3 regions of the Azospirillum brasilense genome follow, and region 2 is predicted to be linked to each of the others. Evidence: predicted binding sites of a transcription regulator. Region 2 holds the regulator's gene; each other region holds the start of a gene.
What was found. The regulator LexA, encoded in region 2, represses DNA repair genes until DNA is damaged. The targets are predictions, from matches to a motif close to ATGTTCTANTTTGGTTC.
Positions count from the first base shown of each region.

Region 1: a site for LexA is predicted at 3,201-3,217, ahead of D3869_RS05655 (ImuA family protein). Genes of this name have one in related genera too.
Region 3: a site for LexA is predicted at 2,587-2,603, ahead of D3869_RS34390 (Y-family DNA polymerase). Genes of this name have one in related genera too.

Region 1 covers NZ_CP032345.1:1,154,168-1,159,668, reverse strand. Annotated here, with positions in the region: gene hemN (oxygen-independent coproporphyrinogen III oxidase) at 1-651, opposite strand, end outside; gene D3869_RS05670 (DUF4112 domain-containing protein) at 733-1,158, opposite strand; gene D3869_RS05665 (hypothetical protein) at 1,642-1,878, shown strand; gene D3869_RS05660 (Tim44 domain-containing protein) at 2,029-3,105, shown strand; gene D3869_RS05655 (ImuA family protein) at 3,242-4,063, shown strand; gene D3869_RS32995 (hypothetical protein) at 4,146-4,316, opposite strand; gene D3869_RS05650 (tRNA-uridine aminocarboxypropyltransferase) at 4,541-5,266, shown strand.
Region 2 covers NZ_CP032345.1:2,781,706-2,787,206, forward strand. Annotated here, with positions in the region: gene D3869_RS13270 (ComEC/Rec2 family competence protein) at 1-1,090, shown strand, start outside; gene lexA (transcriptional repressor LexA) at 1,116-1,814, opposite strand; gene D3869_RS13280 (molybdopterin molybdotransferase MoeA) at 1,983-3,200, opposite strand; gene moaC (cyclic pyranopterin monophosphate synthase MoaC) at 3,200-3,694, opposite strand; gene D3869_RS13290 (GNAT family N-acetyltransferase) at 3,691-4,143, opposite strand; gene trpC (indole-3-glycerol phosphate synthase TrpC) at 4,188-4,976, opposite strand; gene trpD (anthranilate phosphoribosyltransferase) at 4,973-5,501, opposite strand, start outside.
Region 3 covers NZ_CP032345.1:1,145,728-1,151,228, reverse strand. Annotated here, with positions in the region: gene D3869_RS05640 (error-prone DNA polymerase) at 1-1,010, opposite strand, end outside; gene D3869_RS34390 (Y-family DNA polymerase) at 1,021-2,541, opposite strand; gene D3869_RS05630 (hypothetical protein) at 2,701-3,243, shown strand; gene D3869_RS05625 (HupE/UreJ family protein) at 3,348-3,923, shown strand; gene D3869_RS05620 (TAXI family TRAP transporter solute-binding subunit) at 4,026-5,132, shown strand; gene D3869_RS05615 (glutathione S-transferase family protein) at 5,146-5,501, opposite strand, start outside.

The sequences.
Region 1 (5,501 bases), 1.3 Mb from region 2:
GATGCCGTTGGCGCGCAGCCACTCCAGCGCCTGTTCGGTCTGCTCCCGCGGCTGGATGCGGTTGATGGCGGCCTGCACCGCAGCGTCGAAGTCCTGCACGCCGAGCGAGGCGCGGTTGACCCCGGCGCGGCCCAGCGCCTCGGCCATCTCGCGGGTCAGGGTGCGCGGGTCGATCTCCACCGCGATCTCCGCGTCCGCCGTCACGTCGTAGCGCGCGCGCAGCAGGGCGATCAGCGATTCGAAGTCGTCCGGCGCCATCATGGTCGGGGTGCCGCCGCCGAAATGGATGTGCCGCACCCGCAGCCGTCCGGGAATGCGGTCGGCGACCATGCCGATCTCGCGCCGGAGGTGGCCGAGATACTCGGCGATGGGGGCGTAGCGGGCGACGATCTTGGTGTGGCAGCCGCAGTACCAGCACATCTTCGCGCAGAAGGGGACGTGCAGGTACAGCGACCCCGTGTGCGCCGCCGTGTCCAGCTCCGCCAGCCAGCCCGCGTAGCGCTCCGCCCCCACGGCGGCGGTGAAGTGCGGCGCCGTCGGGTAGCTGGTGTAGCGGGGCACCCGCAGCCCGTCGTACTTGGCGAGCAGGGCGGCGTTCAGCGGGGCGGTCGGGGCGGCGGTGGCGCAGGCCACGGGGGAGATCGCGTTCATGGCGGGGAGGATCGTGCAGACCGCCTTCCGCCGCTTTGACACAAGTCAAGCGTTCGAACGCCCGCCCGTCAGCTTCGCCCGTCAGGCGGCTGCGGCCAGCCGGTTCTCCAGATGCTCCAGCAGCAGGTTCAGGTTGCGGCGGTTCGCCTTGAAGCCGATGTCGAAGAGGGCGCCGACCACCGGGACCGAGCCGCCGGCCCAATCCACCGCCATGTTGGCGATCATCCGGGCGATCAGGCTTTTCGGAAGGTCGAAGCGGGCGGCCTCCATGATGATGTAGGCGGCCACCACGGTGGTCGCCGTGCTGCCGGCGACCGGGACCAGAGCGGCGATGCCGTCCAGTCCGAAGGGGATGCGGGTGCCGGGAACGCGCCAGCGCGTGTCCATCAGCCGGGTCAGCCGTCGCAACCGTTCCAGCCGATCCAGATCGATGGAGATGACCGGCGGCGCCGTGGCGACGCCCGAGAGGGTGGTGGCGGGCGCGGGACGCGTGCGGATGTCGCTCATGGGGCTTCACCGGAGCAGGAGAGCCGCCGTGGGGAGCCGCCGGTGGATGGAGCCGTGGGCGGAGCCGGTCGGGCGTGTCGGGTTGAGCAACCCGCGGCTGTGCCCCGCGGTTCCCGGCCTATCTCCATCGGGTGTCCGGCACCACGGACGCGCTCACGTCCCGGGCGGGCTCGCCGTCATACGGATGATCGGGCCGACGCAGGGTCATCGTCCGAAAGGAGAAGGGTGGCGGACCGGATGCGGCGAATGGACGCGCAATCCGGATGTGTCGGAAGCCAAGCGATTGTTGTTCCGATGATTTTGCCGGAGTCGCCGGGTTTTCGGGCGGCCATATGCCAAAGGCCTCTCTGGTCTGGGACGTCCTTAGGCACAACAATGGTGCGCGCAGGTCGAGACTTTGGACCGAAAAGAACCGAACGGGCACCCGCTCCACAGGGTGATGGGCGGGGCACCAGTCATCGGAAAAAAGCAGGGAGGATCATCATGACCACGCTCTATTGCGCCTGCTGCGGACAGCCGTTCCGCCGCAGTTCGCCGCGCGGCCCGGCGCCGCTTTACTGCTCGCGCGATTGCCGCCGCCAGATCGAGGTGCGCCGCCGCGTCTGGGCGTCGCTGCAAACGGCGGAACGGCAGGCCGCCGCGCCGCTGCCGCCGGTGGTTCCGGTCGGTGCGGGAACTTTCCACATGGTGGAAACGGTGTGGGAGCGGGCCTCCGCCTGAGTGGCGGCGCTGCGGGCGCCACGCGCGGTCTGCATATTTTTTGGCCGGTTTGGTTGCGGCCCCCTCTAAAACGGCAGGGCTGCCATACCATATAGGAGGACGCTACATGAGTGAGCGTCCCCCGAACCGAGGGCTTTACCGAACACGGCCATGACCCAGAACACGCGATCCCCCCGCACCGTTTCCCGCACTCCGGCCCGCGCCTTCGGCGCCGTCGCTCTGGCGCTGGCCGTGGCGCTGACCGCCGGCACCGCCGATGCCCGCGCCGGCAAGAGCAGCTCTGTCGGCAGCCGCGGCTCGCGCACCTACGAGGCGCCGGCCCAGACCAACACCGCGCCGCGCGCCGCCCCGATGGAGCGCTCGGCCGCTCCGGCCCAGACCCCGGGCGCGCAGCAGCCGGGCATGCAGCAGCCGGGCATGGCGTCCCCGGCGGCGGCGCAGCGCGGCGGCTTCTTCTCGCGCGGCGGCTTCATGCCGGCGCTGATGGGCGGCCTGATCGGCGCCGGCATCGCCGGCATGCTGTTCGGCGGCGGCTTCCTCGACGGGCTGGGCAGCTTCGCGGGCATCCTGGGCTTCATCCTCCAGATCCTGCTGGTCGTCTTCCTGGTCCGTCTGGCCATGCGCTTCTTCCGCAACCGCTCGGCGGGCACGGCGCGGCCGGCGGGCATGGGCGCTCCCAGCACCGCCTATGCCGGTCCGAATCCGGGCGCCATGAACCGCGAGGCGGTGGACGCGCGCTCGAACCCGCTGGGTGGTGGCGCCCGCGGTGGTGCGGCGGCGGGTCCGGCTTCTTCCGGCCGTCCGGGCGTGCGCCGTGACGATGTGGGCATCGGCCCGGCCGACTATCAGGCGTTCGAGCAGACGCTGGTCGCGGTCCAGACCGCCTACGGCAACGAGGACCTGATGGCCCTGCGCAACGCCGTGACGCCGGAGATGGCCTCCTACTTCACCGAGGAACTGGCGGCCAACCACAACCGCGGCGTGGTCAACCGCCTGTCCGACGTCCGCCTGCTCCAGGGCGACCTGGCCGAGGCGTGGCGCGAGGGCAACGCGGAATACGCCACCGTGGCGATGCGCTTCTCGCTGACCGACGTGACGGTGGACCGCGCGAGCAACCGCGTGGTCGAGGGCGACCCGAACCGTCCGGTCGAAGCCACGGAAATCTGGACCTTCACCCGTCCGCGCGGCGGGCGCTGGGTCCTGTCGGCGATCCAACAGGCCGGCTGACCACTCTCCACTCCTCAACCGGTCTCGCGAGGGGGCGTCCGAAAGGGCGCCCCCTTTCGCATTTCCGGACTCCCCTGGACGGATGGGACATGATAGAACATATCAGGAACAAATGCCTGTCCAGCGGAATCGAGTCATGCCCGAGCGTCCCGCGTCTGAGTCTCGCATCGAAGAGCCCCCGCCGGATCGGGCGACCGTTCTGGCCGATCTGCGCGCCCGCATCCGGGGTCTGGAGGGGTTGGGCGGGGAGGGGGCGCGGGTGCTGCCCTTCGGCCTGCCGGACCTCGACGGGTCCTTTCCGGCGGGCGGGCTGCCGCTCGGCTGCCTGCACGAGGTGGCGGGGGAGGAGCCGGGAGCCGGCACGGCCTTCGCCGCGCATCTGCTGGCCCGCCTCGCCAGTGCGGCGGCACCCGCGCTGTGGGTGGTGCGGGGGCGCGACCTGCACGCCGCCGGGCTGGCTTCCTATGGGCTGACGCCGGACCGGCTGATCGCCGTGCGCGCCACCCGCGACGCCGACGCCCTGTGGGCGATGGAGGAGGCGCTGCGCTGCAAGCGGCTGTCCGCCGTGCTGGGGGAAGTCGGAAGGCTCGACCTGACGGCAAGCCGCCGGTTGCAATTGGCCGCCGAATCGTCGGGCGTAACGGGAATCCTGTTGCAGGATGCGTCGCGAAATGCGAACCGCCGCTCGGCGGCGAGCGCGGCGGTCACCCGCTGGCGGATCGCGCCGGCGCCCAGTTGGACGGAGGAGCCGGGCGTGGGCGATCCGCGCTGGCGCGCCGAGCTGGAGCGCTGCCGGGGCGGTCGCCTGGGGGCGTGGCTTCTGGACTGGCGTGACGGTGCCCTGGTTCCGGCGAAGGGGCTGGAGCGGGCCGCTCCCGTGCCGGCATCCACGTCCACCCCAGTTCGGCGTCCGGCTCCGGCGGGCGGACACGGACCGTCCTGGGCCGAGGTGGCGTGATGCGGACGGACGGACGGTGATGTCGCTTACACGACAGCCATTCAAGATGTCGCTTACGCGACGGCCGTCTGTCGGCTTCCGGTCAGTAGTTGGTGGCCCAGTCGGGCAGCGGATGCGCGGTCTCGCCATCCGGATCGGCGTCGGGGGGAAAGGGCGCGTCGTCCGCGTAGAGCGGCAGTTGCCGGGCGAATTCCGCCGATTCCTGGGCCCGGCGTTGCTCCAGCAAGCGGGCGGCCAAATGAGCGGGCAGCATGGCAAGCCTCCTTCTGAGCGTCGGGAGAGCCTGGGGAGCGGTCCTGTCGGCCGCCCTCGGCCCAACCCGTCCTGTGTGTCTGGACGCTATCATGCAAGGTCCAGGCCTCTAAGTGATGCAGATCACGCGTTATGCAAACTTTAATGCGCCCGGTTTCTTTTTCAGGCCCCGTTTCTTTTTTAAGGTGGGAAGCCCATAGTCCCCGCCTCCCGCTTTTTCCGCCGATGTTCCTTCTTTCGAGACCGACCATGCACGCCGAACCCTGCCCCACCTGCCTAAAACCTATGCATTTGTGCGTCTGCGAGGCGGTGGAGCCGATCGACAACGCCGTCTTCCTGCTCATCCTCCAGCACCCGCAGGAGAAGCGCGAGACGCTGGGCACCGCGCAGATCGCCCATCTCCAGTTCAAAAACTCCGCGCTGAAGGTGGGGCTGAGCTGGTCGAACCTGAAGCGCATCCTGGGGCGCGAGGTCGATTACAAGCGCTGGGGCGTGCTCTATCTCGGTCCGGTCAAGCAGGGCGCCGGCCCCTTGCCGGAGGTGTCCGTGGTGGACAAGGGCGGCGTCCCGCAGAAGGACAGCGAGCTGGTGCTGGGCGACCTGGAGGGCGTCATCGTCCTGGACGGCACCTGGAGCCAGGCCAAGACGCTGTGGTGGCGCAACCCGTGGCTCCTGAAGTGCCGCCGCATCGTGCTGAACCCGCAGTTCCGCTCCCTCTACGGGCAGGCCCGCAAGGAGCCGCGGCGCGACAGCGTGTCGACGCTGGAGGCCGCCGCCTTCCTGCTGTCGCGGCTGGAGGCCGAGCCGGCGGTCCTCGACCGCGCGCTGAAGCCCTTCGCGCTGCTGCTGAAGAAGCTGCGCGCACCGCGCCCGCGCCCCGTTCTGCCGCCCCGCGCGGAGACGGCGGAGCAGGCTCCGGATCAGGCCCCCAATCAGAACGAGGCGGAATAATCCGCACCTCTTCCGGGATCGCCCTTTCCGGGTAAGCCCCCCTCGACCAGGGCGGCCGTGGCAACCAATGCGCTGTTGTGCTGTTGGGGATTGCATCGGCCGCTCGGGCCTCAACCAAGGGAGCGATCCATGAAGGGCGTTTTGCTGTGGCTTGTCGGGATTCCCATTCCGATCATTCTTCTGCTGTATCTGTTCAACGTTCTCTGATTGGGCCTCTGATCGGCTTGACGGCACG
Region 2 (5,501 bases):
GATCAGCATGCGGCTGGTCGCCTTCGCCGGCATCGTCACCGTCCTCTACGACCCGGAGGGGATGCTGGGGCCGAGCTTCCAGATGTCCTTCGCGGCGGTCGTCGCCCTGATCGCCGCCTTCGAGCGTTTCACGCCCTGGGCGGTGAGCCGGCGGCGCGAGATGGGCTGGCTCGGCAAGGGCGCCATGACGCTGGGCGGCATCGCCTTTTCCAGCGTGGTGGCGACGGTCGCAACGACGCCCTACGGGCTCTATCATTTCCAGCAGGTCGCCTTTTACGGCGTGCTGTCCAACATGGTGGCGATCCCCATCACGACGGTGTGGATCATGCCCTTGAGCCTGCTCTCCTACCTGCTGTTGCCCTTCGGGCTGGAGGGGCCGGCGGTGACGGCGATGAGTTGGGGCGTCCGGCTGGTCATCGAAACGGCGGAGCGGACCGCGGCGCTGCCCGGAGCGACGGCGTTCCTGCCGGCCATGCCGGACGCCGCCATCGCGGCGGTCACGCTGGGCGGGCTGTGGCTGGCCATCTGGACGGGGCGCTGGCGCTGGCTGGGGCTGGTGGCCTTGGCTGGCGGTATGGTCGCCCCGGCCTTTGCGCCGCGGCCCGACATTCTGGTGTCGGAGGACGGAAAATTGATGGCCGTGCGCAGCGCGGAGGGGATTCTCAGCCTCTCCACCGCCAGCGACGGGCGGGTCGCCAACAGCTGGAGGCGGCGCGACGGCATGGAGAAGCCGGAGGACAAGGCCGGTCAGGATGTCTGGCCGCTCGCCGGTGTCAGCCTCGACGGGCGGCTGCGCTGCGACGCCCTGGGCTGCCTCTACCGCGCGCAGGGAAAGACCGTGGCGCTGCTGCGCCAGCCGGACGCCTTGCCGGAGGATTGCGCGGTGGCCGATGCGGTGGTGACCGCGGTTCCGTCGCGCGGGTGCCGGGCGCCGCTGGTCATCGACCATTGGCGCTTGCGGCGGGAGGGCGCACACGCGCTCACCCTGTCGGACCAGGGTATCGGGGTGGAAAGCGTGCGTGGGCGGCGCGGCGACCGCCCCTGGACGATGGGCGGGATGCGGCCCGACAGAAAGACCGGGGCGCGCTGAAGCGCCGCCCCGGATCGTCCTGCCGTCAGTACTTCCGCACCAGACCGACGAGGCGGCCCTGCACCCGGACGCGGTCGGCGCCGAAGATGCGGGTCTCGTAGGCGGCGTTGGCCGGTTCGAGCGCCACGGTGTTGCCCTTGCGGCGCAGGCGCTTCAGCGTGACCTCGGCGTCATCGACCAGGGCGACGACGATCGAGCCGTTCTCCGCGCTGTCGCAGCGCTGGATGACCACCGTGTCATGGTCGAGGATGCCGGCCTCCACCATGGAATCGCCGGCGACCTCCAGCGCGTAGTGGTCGCCCATGCCGAGCATGGCGGCCGGAATGTCCACGAAGGCGGAGCTGTCGCGCAGCGCCTCGATGGGCGTGCCGGCGGCGATCCGGCCGTAGAGCGGAAGCTGAACCGATTCGGACGCCGGATTCGCTTCCCGCCCTGCGAAGCTGAAGTCGCCCTTGATGACGTTGGGCTGGAACTTGGCGCGCGGCGGCCGGGGGCGGGCGGTCTCCAGCCCCTCCGGCAGGCGCAGCACCTCCAGCGCGCGGGCGCGGTGGGGCAGGCGGCGGATGAAGCCGCGCTCCTCCAGCCCGGTGATCAGGCGGTGGATGCCCGACTTGGACTTCAGGTTGAGAGCGTCCTTCATTTCGTCGAAGGAAGGGGACACACCGCCCTGCCCGAGCCGCTCGTTGATGAAAAGCAGCAATTCATGCTGCTTGCGCGTGAGCATTTGTGCCTCCCGGCCGGTTCCGCACTAGATATGGAACAAAAGCAAAACGTTCCATCTTGTTCTAGTTTGGTTCTTAACCCCCGTCAAGCCCTACGGATGAAATCAATCGCAAATCGACGGACAGGACTCCCAAAGCGATTGCCAAAGGGATCGGGGGTGCAGAACGGATTAAAGCGACAGGACACCGCCGCTCAACGGGATCACCGTCACGCGGTCGCCCACGGCGGCGGCGGTTGCCTGCGGCTCGCGGACGATCAGGGCGTCGGCCCGGGCCAGCCGGGACATCATCGCGCTGTCCTGGCGCGGGAAGGGGGTGGCGACGGGCTCGCCGTCCGCTCCGGTGGACAGGGTGGCGCGCAGGAAATCCGTGCGGTCGTCGTTGGCCTTCAGCGGCGCGCCGAGCCGGGCCGCGAGCGTGGCGTTCTCGGCGGGCAGCCCCTGGAGACGGCGGAGGACGGGCACCAGGAACAGCACGGCGGCGACCCCGGTGGAGACCGGGTTGCCGGGCAGGCCGAGCAGCGGCACGCCGTTCGCCGTGCCGAAGATCAACGGTTTGCCGGGCTTCATGGCGACCCGGTAGAAGTCCAGCGACAGCCCGCCCAGCACGTCGCGCACATGGTCGTGTTCGCCTTGCGAGGCGCCGCCCGTGGTCACCAGCACGTCGCAGCCGGCCGCCCCGGCGGCCATGGCGGCGAGATGCTCCGGATCGTCCCTGGCCACGCCGAGGTTGTGGGCGAGCCCGCCCTGGCTGGTGACCAGCGCGCACAGGCCGAGCGCGTTGGAGCTGACGATCTGGCTCGGACCCAGCGGATCGCCGGGCAGGGCGATCTCGTCCCCGGTGGCGAGCACGGCGACCCGCGGGCGACGGTGGACGCGCAGCCAGGGCAGGTTGGCCGCGGCGGCCAGGGCGACGTCACGGGCGGTGAGCAGCCGTCCCTTGGGAAGCAACTCCTCTCCCGCGGTGAAGTCCAGACCGGCGGGGCGGATGAAGCGGCCCGCGGGCACGGCGCGCCCGACGCGCACGCGATCCCCGGCGTCCTCGCAATCCTCCTGCATCACCACGGCGTCGGCCCCGGCGGGCAGGGGGGCGCCGGTGAAGATGCGCACGGCCTCGCCCGCGCCGAGCGATCCGGCGAAGGCGTGGCCGGCCGCCGACTCGCCGATCCGGCGCAGGGTGACGGGCGCAGTCTCCGACGCCTGGACGATGTCGGCGGCGCGGACGGCCCAGCCGTCCATGGCGGCGGCGGCGAAGGGCGGCTGGGTCAGCCGGGCGACGGCGGGCTCCGCCAGGACGCGCCCCAGCGCGTCGGGCAGCGGCACCGTCTCCGCCGGCAGGGCGGTGAAGGCGGCGAGGATGCGGGCGCGGGCTTCACCGACCTGCAGCATCAGGCCGCGCTCCCCCATTCGCCGCTCTTGCCGCCGGCCTTGTGGAGCAGCGTCACCTCGGTGATGGTCATGCCGCGGTCCACCGCCTTGCACATGTCGTAGACGGTGAGTGCGGCGATCGACACGGCGGTCAGCGCCTCCATCTCCACCCCGGTCTGCCCCCTCAGCTTGCAGGTGGCGGTGATGTCCACGGCGTTGCGCTCGGGGTCGCAGGTCAGGTCCACCTTGACCGAGGTCAGCATCAGCGGGTGGCACAGCGGGATCAGGTCCGGCGTGCGCTTGGCCCCCATGATGCCGGCCAGCCGGGCCACCGACAGGACGTCGCCCTTCTTGACGCCGCCTTGCAGGATGAGCGCCAGCGTTTCCGGCTGCATCAGGACGGAGCCGCGGGCGGTCGCCGTTCGTTCCGTGTCGGCCTTGCCGGACACGTCCACCATCACCGCGCGGCCCTCGGCGTCGAAATGGGTGAAGCCGCTCGCGGGCTGGTCGGTCATAGGGGTTTCTCCATGAACAGGCTCAGCGGGTCCGGGCCGTAGGGGCCGAAGGGGCCGCGGTCGGCGAAGCCCTGCTTGCGGTATAGCGCGATGGCCTCGTCCTGATAGACGCCGGTTTCCAGCCGCAGCAGCGACAGGCCGGCGCCGCGCGCCTCGTCCTCGATGCGTTCCAGAAGGCGGCGTCCGATCTGGCCGCCGCGTGCGGTCGGCTGGACGAACATCCGCTTGACCTCGCCATAGCCGCCCTCGGTGTCGATGCGCACGGCCCCGCAGCCGACCACGGTTCCCGACCGCCGGGCGACCAGGAAGCGGATGTCCGGCTTGGCCAGCGACTGCAGGTCGAGCAGATGGTTGCTCTCGGCCGGGTAAAGGTCGCCCAGATAGCGGTCCAGCTCCTCGATGAGCTGAACCACCTCGTCCTGGAGCGGACTTTCAAGGGCAATGCTCACGTTCGGCACGTCGTCGCTCCTCCCCATTGCTTTATTCTTTGGTGTCAGGCGAGCAGGGCGCGGGTGGCCGCGGTCACATCCTTCTGCCGCATCAGCGATTCACCGACCAGGAAGCAGCGCGCGCCGACCGCCGCCATGCGCGACAGGTCCGCCGGGCTGTAGAGGCCGCTTTCGGCGACCAGCATCCGGTCGGCGGGCACGTGGGCCGCCAGTTCCTCCGTCGTGGCGATGTCCACCGCCAGAGTCTTCAGGTTCCGGTTGTTCACCCCCAGAAGCGGAGTCTTCAGCGCCAGCGCGCGGTCCAGCTCCTCGCGGTTGTGCACCTCGACCAGCACGTCGAGGCCCCAGGCGAGGGCGGCGTCCTCGATCTCGGCGGCCTGCGCGTCGCTCAGCGCCGCCATGATGATCAGGATGCAGTCAGCGCCCAGCGCGCGGGATTCGGCGATCTGGTAGGGATCGACCATGAAGTCCTTGCGCAGCACCGGCAGGTCCACCGCGGCGCGGGCGGACAGCAGATAGTCGTCGCAGCCCTGGAAATAGGGCTCGTCGGTCAGCACCGACAGGCAGGTGGCGCCGCCCTCGCGGTAGGCGCGGGCCAGCGACGGCGGGTCGAAGTCCGGACGGATCAGGCCCTTCGACGGGCTGGCCTTCTTGATCTCGGCGATCAGGCCGTAGCGGCCCCCGTCCACCGTGCGGCGCAGGGCGCGGATGAAGCCGCGCGCCGGGTCGGCGGCGCGGGCGGCGTCCTCCACCGCGGACAGCGGGCGGGCGGACTTGCGGGCTTGGACCAGCGCGCGCTTGTCGTCGCAGATGCGGGTCAGGACGTCGCTCATGGCGCGGCAACCGGTTCGTTGGTGGCGGACGAGTTGGTGATGGAAACAAGGTGCTGGAGCACGGCGCGGGCCGCCCCGCTGTCGATGGCGTCGCGGGCCCGCTCGACGCCCTCCTTCAGGTCGCCGGCCTTGCCCGCGACGTGCAGCGCGGCGGCGGCGTTCAGCAGAACGATGTCGCGGTAGGCGCCCTGGGCGCCGTCGAACAGCGCGCGGATGGCCTCGGCGTTCACATGGGCGTCGCCGCCCTTCAGAAGCTCTGGCCGGGCGCGGAAGATGCCGGCCTGCTCCGGCTCGATCTCGAAGACCGTGACCTCGCCGTCCTTCAACTGGGCGACGGTGGTCGGGCCGGTGGTGGTGATCTCGTCCAGCCCGTCGGAGCCATGGACGACCCAGGCGGCCTCCGACCCCAGCCGCTTCAGCACATGGGCCAGAGGCTCCACCCATTGCCTGGCGTAGACGCCGAGAAGCTGGCGCTTGGCGCTGGCCGGGTTGGACAGCGGTCCCAGCAGGTTGAAGATGGTGCGG
Region 3 (5,501 bases), 1.3 Mb from region 2:
GAGCCGCGCCCCTGGCACAGGATTTCCTGCGAGCGGGCGTAGCGCACGATGTCGTGCACCGTCAGGAAATAGGGCGCGTAGCCCAACTGCCCGATCAGCGCCAGCTCGTGGTGCAGGGCCTTCGCCACCGTCTCGGGAACGCCATTCGGATAGCGGCCGGCGGCGCCGGCCCAGGTCAGGTGGGTCAGCGTCTCCTGTGGGCTGCGCCCGTCCTCGGCCACCTCGTCCGGATACTCGTAGCGCAGCTCCTCCAGCGAGAAGCGGCAGGCGGCGGCGATCTCCACCGTGCGGGCGACGGCATCGGGGTGGCGGTGGAACAGGCGGGCCATCTCCACCCCGGCCTTCAGGTGCCGCTCGGCGTTGGCGGACAGGCGCCAGCCCGCCTCGTCGATGGTGGTGCCGCTGCGGATGCAGGTCATCACGTCGGCCAGCGGGCGGCGGCCGGGGGTGTGGTAGAGCACGTCGTTGGTCGCCACCAGCGGCACCCGTTCCGCCTCGGCCAGCCCGGCCAGCCAGGACAGCCGCCGCTGGTCGTCGCCGCGGTAGCGGTGGCTGGCGGCGAGATGCAGGCGGTCCCCCAGATCGTTGCGCCAGCCGCGCAGCGCGTGGACGAAGGCGGGGTCGCGCTGGTCCGGCGGCACCAGCAGGAACAGCATCCCCTCCGCATGGTCCAGCACGTCGGCGCGGGCGATGAAACAGGCCCCCTTGGGCGCCCGCCGCTTGCCCAGCGTCAGCAGCCGCGACAGCCGCGCGTAGGCCGCGCGGTCGGTGGGGTAGGCGAGCAGGCTGTCCGCGTCGGTCAGGTCGAGCCGGCAGCCGACGATCAGCCGCAGCCCGTGCTTGCGGGCGGCGGCGTGCGCCTGCACCACCCCGGCCAGCGAGTTGCGGTCGGTCACCGCAACGGCGGCGTGGCCGAGGCCGGCGGCGGTCAGCGCCAGCTCGTCCGGGTGGGACGCGCCCTCCAGGAAGGTGAAGCTGGTCGAGACCTGGAGTTCGGCGTAGGGGGTCATGGCGGCCCCCTCATCCGAAGAAGCCGTGCAGGAACCACAGCGCCGCCACGCCGGGCCGGTACAGCCCCTGGCGGAAGACCCAGAAGCGGCGGCCGGCCTCGTCCTCGACGCGGTAATAATCGCGGGGCTCGCCGTCGCGCCGCCACCATTCGGCCGCGATCCGCTCCGGCCCGTCGGCTCGTCGGATGCGGTGCTGGACGCCACGCCAGCGGAACATCGCCGGCGGGTCGTCGGGAACCAGGGCCATGGCCTCGATGGGCTCCGGCGGGGCGAGCAGCCGCACCGGGCGCGGGCGGTCGGCGGGCCACAGCGCACCGCCGGAGGCATCCGCGAAGGCGGGGGCGGGGGCCACGCTCCGCTCCGGCAGCCAGCTTTGCCGCGGGACCAGCCGCAGCACCGCCCGCTCCCCCAGCCGGTTGCCCAGCCGGTCCATCAGCTCGCCCAGCTCCGGCTGGCCGTCCGCACGGCCGTCCGCACGGCCGTCCGTTGTGCCGTCCAGCGCGGCCTGCGCGGCGGCGAGCGGCCCGGCCTCGGTGGCCGACAGCACCATCAGCTCCAGGCCGGGGCCGGGCTCCACCCGGTCGAGCTTCTGGGCGAACAGCCGCATCAGCGCGTCCGGGCGGCGCACCGGGTGGCCGGTGCCGATGGCCAGCGTCTGGGGCGCGTCCTCCAGCCGGCGGTCAACCCGGTGCAGCTCCAGCCGCAGGCGGCGGGCGCCCTCACCGGTGTTTTCCAGCCCGGCGCAGAGGGCGGCCAGCAGGCGGCGCAGCGCCTCGGCGATGGCCTCGGCGGTGGTGATCGGCTCGGGCAGGGCAAGGCGGGCGCTGTGCGGCGGCACCGGCAGGCGGGGGGACAGCGGCTCGTCCAGCCGCCCGTAAGCCTGATCGAGCCGCCGCAGCAGCTCCGGCCCGAAGCGCGCGGCCAGCGTGGCGCGGGGGAGGGCGTGCAGGTCGCCGATCCGCCGCAGCCCCACCGCGGCCAGCCCCTCCACCGTGGCGGCGGGCAGGCGCAGCGCGGCGACGGGGAGGGGGGAAAGGAGGGTCGCACCCCTCCCGAACCGCGCCAGCGCCCAGGCCGCCGCGGGCGTGTCCGCCACCGCCAGCCGCGACTCGAAGCCCGCCGCGGTCAGGCGGGCGGACAGGTCGGCGACCAGAGCCTCCTCTCCGTCGAACAGGTGGGCGCAGCCGGTGATGTCCAGCGCCACCCCGTCCGGGCCGTCCGGGCTGGTCCAGGGGGTGTAGCGCGTGCACCAGCCGGCGATCCGCTCCAGCAGGCGGGCATCCGACTCGGGATCGGCGTCGAAGACGGCCAGGGCGGGTTCGATGGCGCGGGCGTCGGCCAGACTCATGCCGGGATGCACCCCGGCCTCCGCCGCGGCGCGGTTGACGGCGGCCACACCCAGCCGCCCGCGTTCGGCCAGGATGGCGGCCAGGGGGTGGTCGCGCCGCTCCGGATGGCGGCGGCTGTGGGCGTCGGTGGGCAGCCGAGGCAGCCACAGGGACAGGATGCGCCGCGCCGTCCGTTCCGTCATGCCCAACCCTCCCTTCGCCGATGTGGACGTCAACAATCTCAATACGAACAAAACAGGAACATTCTAGCGGCAAAATCCGGCGCGCGGGAGTCCCCTTACGGCCTCGCCAAGAAGAGGGAGATGCGCAGGGGGCCTTGTCCCGTCTCCGTGGGACACGACATGGTTGGTATGACACCGATCCGCCCCACCACCGCCCTCCTGCCCGTCGCCGCCGCGCTCGCCGCCCTCGCGCTGGGGGCCTGTGCGACGGAGGTGCATGACGAGATGCCGGGACGGGCCCAGGCGGCCCCGCCGGTGTCCGCGCAGAGCGGCGGGCTGAAGACGCTGCGCCAGATCCAGGCGGAGGAGAACGCCCGCCCGATTCCCCCACCGCGGCCACAGCCGGCGCCCGCCCCACCGCAAAAGCTCTCCGACGCCTCGCAGGCGCCCGGCCAGTCTCCCAACCAGCCGCCGCCGGTCCGCCGCCGCGGCAGCTCATCCCCGCCGCCGCCGCCCATCGACCAGCCGGCCACGCCCGCCCTGCCGTCGCCGGGCTCCACCCAGGGGCTGACCGACCGCGCCAAGCGCGACCTGATGAGCCCGGAGGTCGACCGGCTGCGCACCGAGGACGCCATGGGCCGGCTCGACCCGCTGCAGCAGCGCGACCTGCTCCGCAAGCAGCAGGACCTCCGCCAGTACGGCCCCGGCCCCCTGGGGTACTGATCTCCGACTTCTCAAAGCCTCGAGCCCTGGTCACTTGACCCCAGCCCGCGTCGCGCGCCATACCGGCCCGGTGCTGCGGAAATCTTGGGGAAAAGGGGTAGGGGATGGTGGCGATCCGGTCGGTTCTTCTGGCGCTCGTTCTGGCCGCGGTCGGTGTCGGCGCCGGGGCCGCGCCCGCGCTGGCGCGGATGACGGTGACCGGTCCGTTCGGCACCGGCCTGACCGAACCGGTGTGGGTGCTTCAACACCTGCTCGGCTTCCTCGCCATCGGGCTGTGGAGCGGGCAGAACGGCGGCCCTTCCGTCTGGCAGCTTCCGGTGGCGGCGCTGACCGCGGTCCTGGCCGCCGGGCTGGCCGCGCAGATCGGCATCCGGCTGCCCTACGCCGCGGAAGGGCTGTCGGCGTCGCTGATCGTGATGGGCGGGCTGGTCGCTCTCGGGCTCAAGGCTCCCCTGGCCCTGGGGGTGCTGACGGTCGCCGCGGCGGGGGCCTTCCACGGCTATGTGCACATGGGCGGGCCGCTGTTCTGGGCCGGGCTGTCGTCCGGCGTGTTGCTGGTCATCTGCGCCGGGCTGGGCCTGTCGGCGGTGCTGGGGCAGGCGGCTTCGGGCCGCGTGGTGCAAATGTGTGGCGGCGCGGTAGCACTCGCCGGGGTTCTTGATCTGGCGGGCGTCTTTTAAGCCCCCGACGCCTTGAAAAAGCCCGGCTGCGGATATTCTTGTAGGAGCGTGTCCAACACACGCCGCCGGGACGGCTGGCCAGCAGGAAAGGTGGACCCGCCGGTGCCGCGCGCAGGAGCCAAACCCCGCCTTTCCGCCGCCCGCCTTTCCCCCAAGGGCCTTCCCAGCCGCCGCCACGTGTTGGCCGGCGTCGCCGGTGGCGCTCTCCTGGGCCTGCTGCCGCGGGGTGCCGCGGCGCAGGACATCCGCTATTTCCGGATCGGCACGGGCACCACGTCGGGCACCTATTTTCCGATCGGCGGGCTGATCGCCAACGCCATCTCCAACCCGCCCGGCTCGCGCCCCTGCGACCGCGGGGGAAGCTGCGGCGTGCCGGGGCTGATCGCGGTGGCGCAGGCCACGCTCGGCTCGGTGGAGAACATCGAGCTGCTGCGCTCCGGCGCGGTCGAGGCCGGGATGTCCCAGGCCGACATCGCCTATTGGGCCTACACCGGCTCCGGCATCTTCCACGGCAAGGCGCCCTTCGAGGGGCTGCGCTCCATCGGCATGCTCTACGCGGAGGCGATCCAGCTCGTCGTGCGCGCCGACAGCGACCTGCACAGCGTGGCCGACCTGAAGGGCAAGGCCGTCTCGCTGGGCGAGGAGGGCTCCGGCGTGCTGGTGGAGGCGCGGGCGATCCTCGACGCCTTCGGGGTGAAGGAGGGCGAGCTGCGGCCCCCGGCCTACCTGAAGCCCGGCACCGCGGCGGACCGGCTGGCCAAGAAGGAGCTGGACGCTTTCTTCATGGTCGGCGGCTTCCCGGTGGCGGCGGTCACCGACGTGGCGAACCGCGAGCCGATCCGCCTGATCCCGCTCGACGGCGACATGGCCGACCGGCTGCGCATCCGCCAGCGCTTCTACATGGACCAGACCATCCCCGCCGACACCTACCCCGGCGTGCCGGAGACGCACACGCTGGGGGTGGGGGCGGAGCTGCTGGTCCGCGCCGACCGCGACCCCGCCCTGATCCACGGCGTCACCAAGGCGCTGTGGCACGAGAACACCCGCCGCCTGCTGATCGAGGGCCACCCCAAGGGGCGCAGCTTCGACGCCACCAAGGCGGTCGCCAACGTCTCGGTGCCCCTGCATCCGGGCGCCGAGCGCTACTACCGCGAGGTCGGGCTGATCGGCAACGCCGCCAACGAGCCGACGGGCGGGGCGACCCCCTGACCGCTTTCGGCGGTCAGATGGTCCGTTCGTCGGCGTAGATGTCCCACGGCTCCGCCTTGGCGGCCGCCACCCATTCCACCATGGCCGGCAGCTCCATCACCGCCCGCGCGTAGTCGCCGCACAGCCCGTCCATCTCCACCCCGTAGGTCAGGAGGCGCGTCACCACCGGCGCGTACATGGCATCGGCGATCGAGAAGGCGCCGAACAGGAAGGGGCCGCCCGCCCCGAAGCGGGACCGCGCGTCGCGCCACAGCGCGAAGACGCGGGCGATGTCGGCCCCGCTCTCGGCGTTGCGGCCCACGCCGGGGCGGAAGGCCTTCAGGTCCATGGACATGTGGGTGCGCAGGCCGGCAAAGCCCGAATGCATCT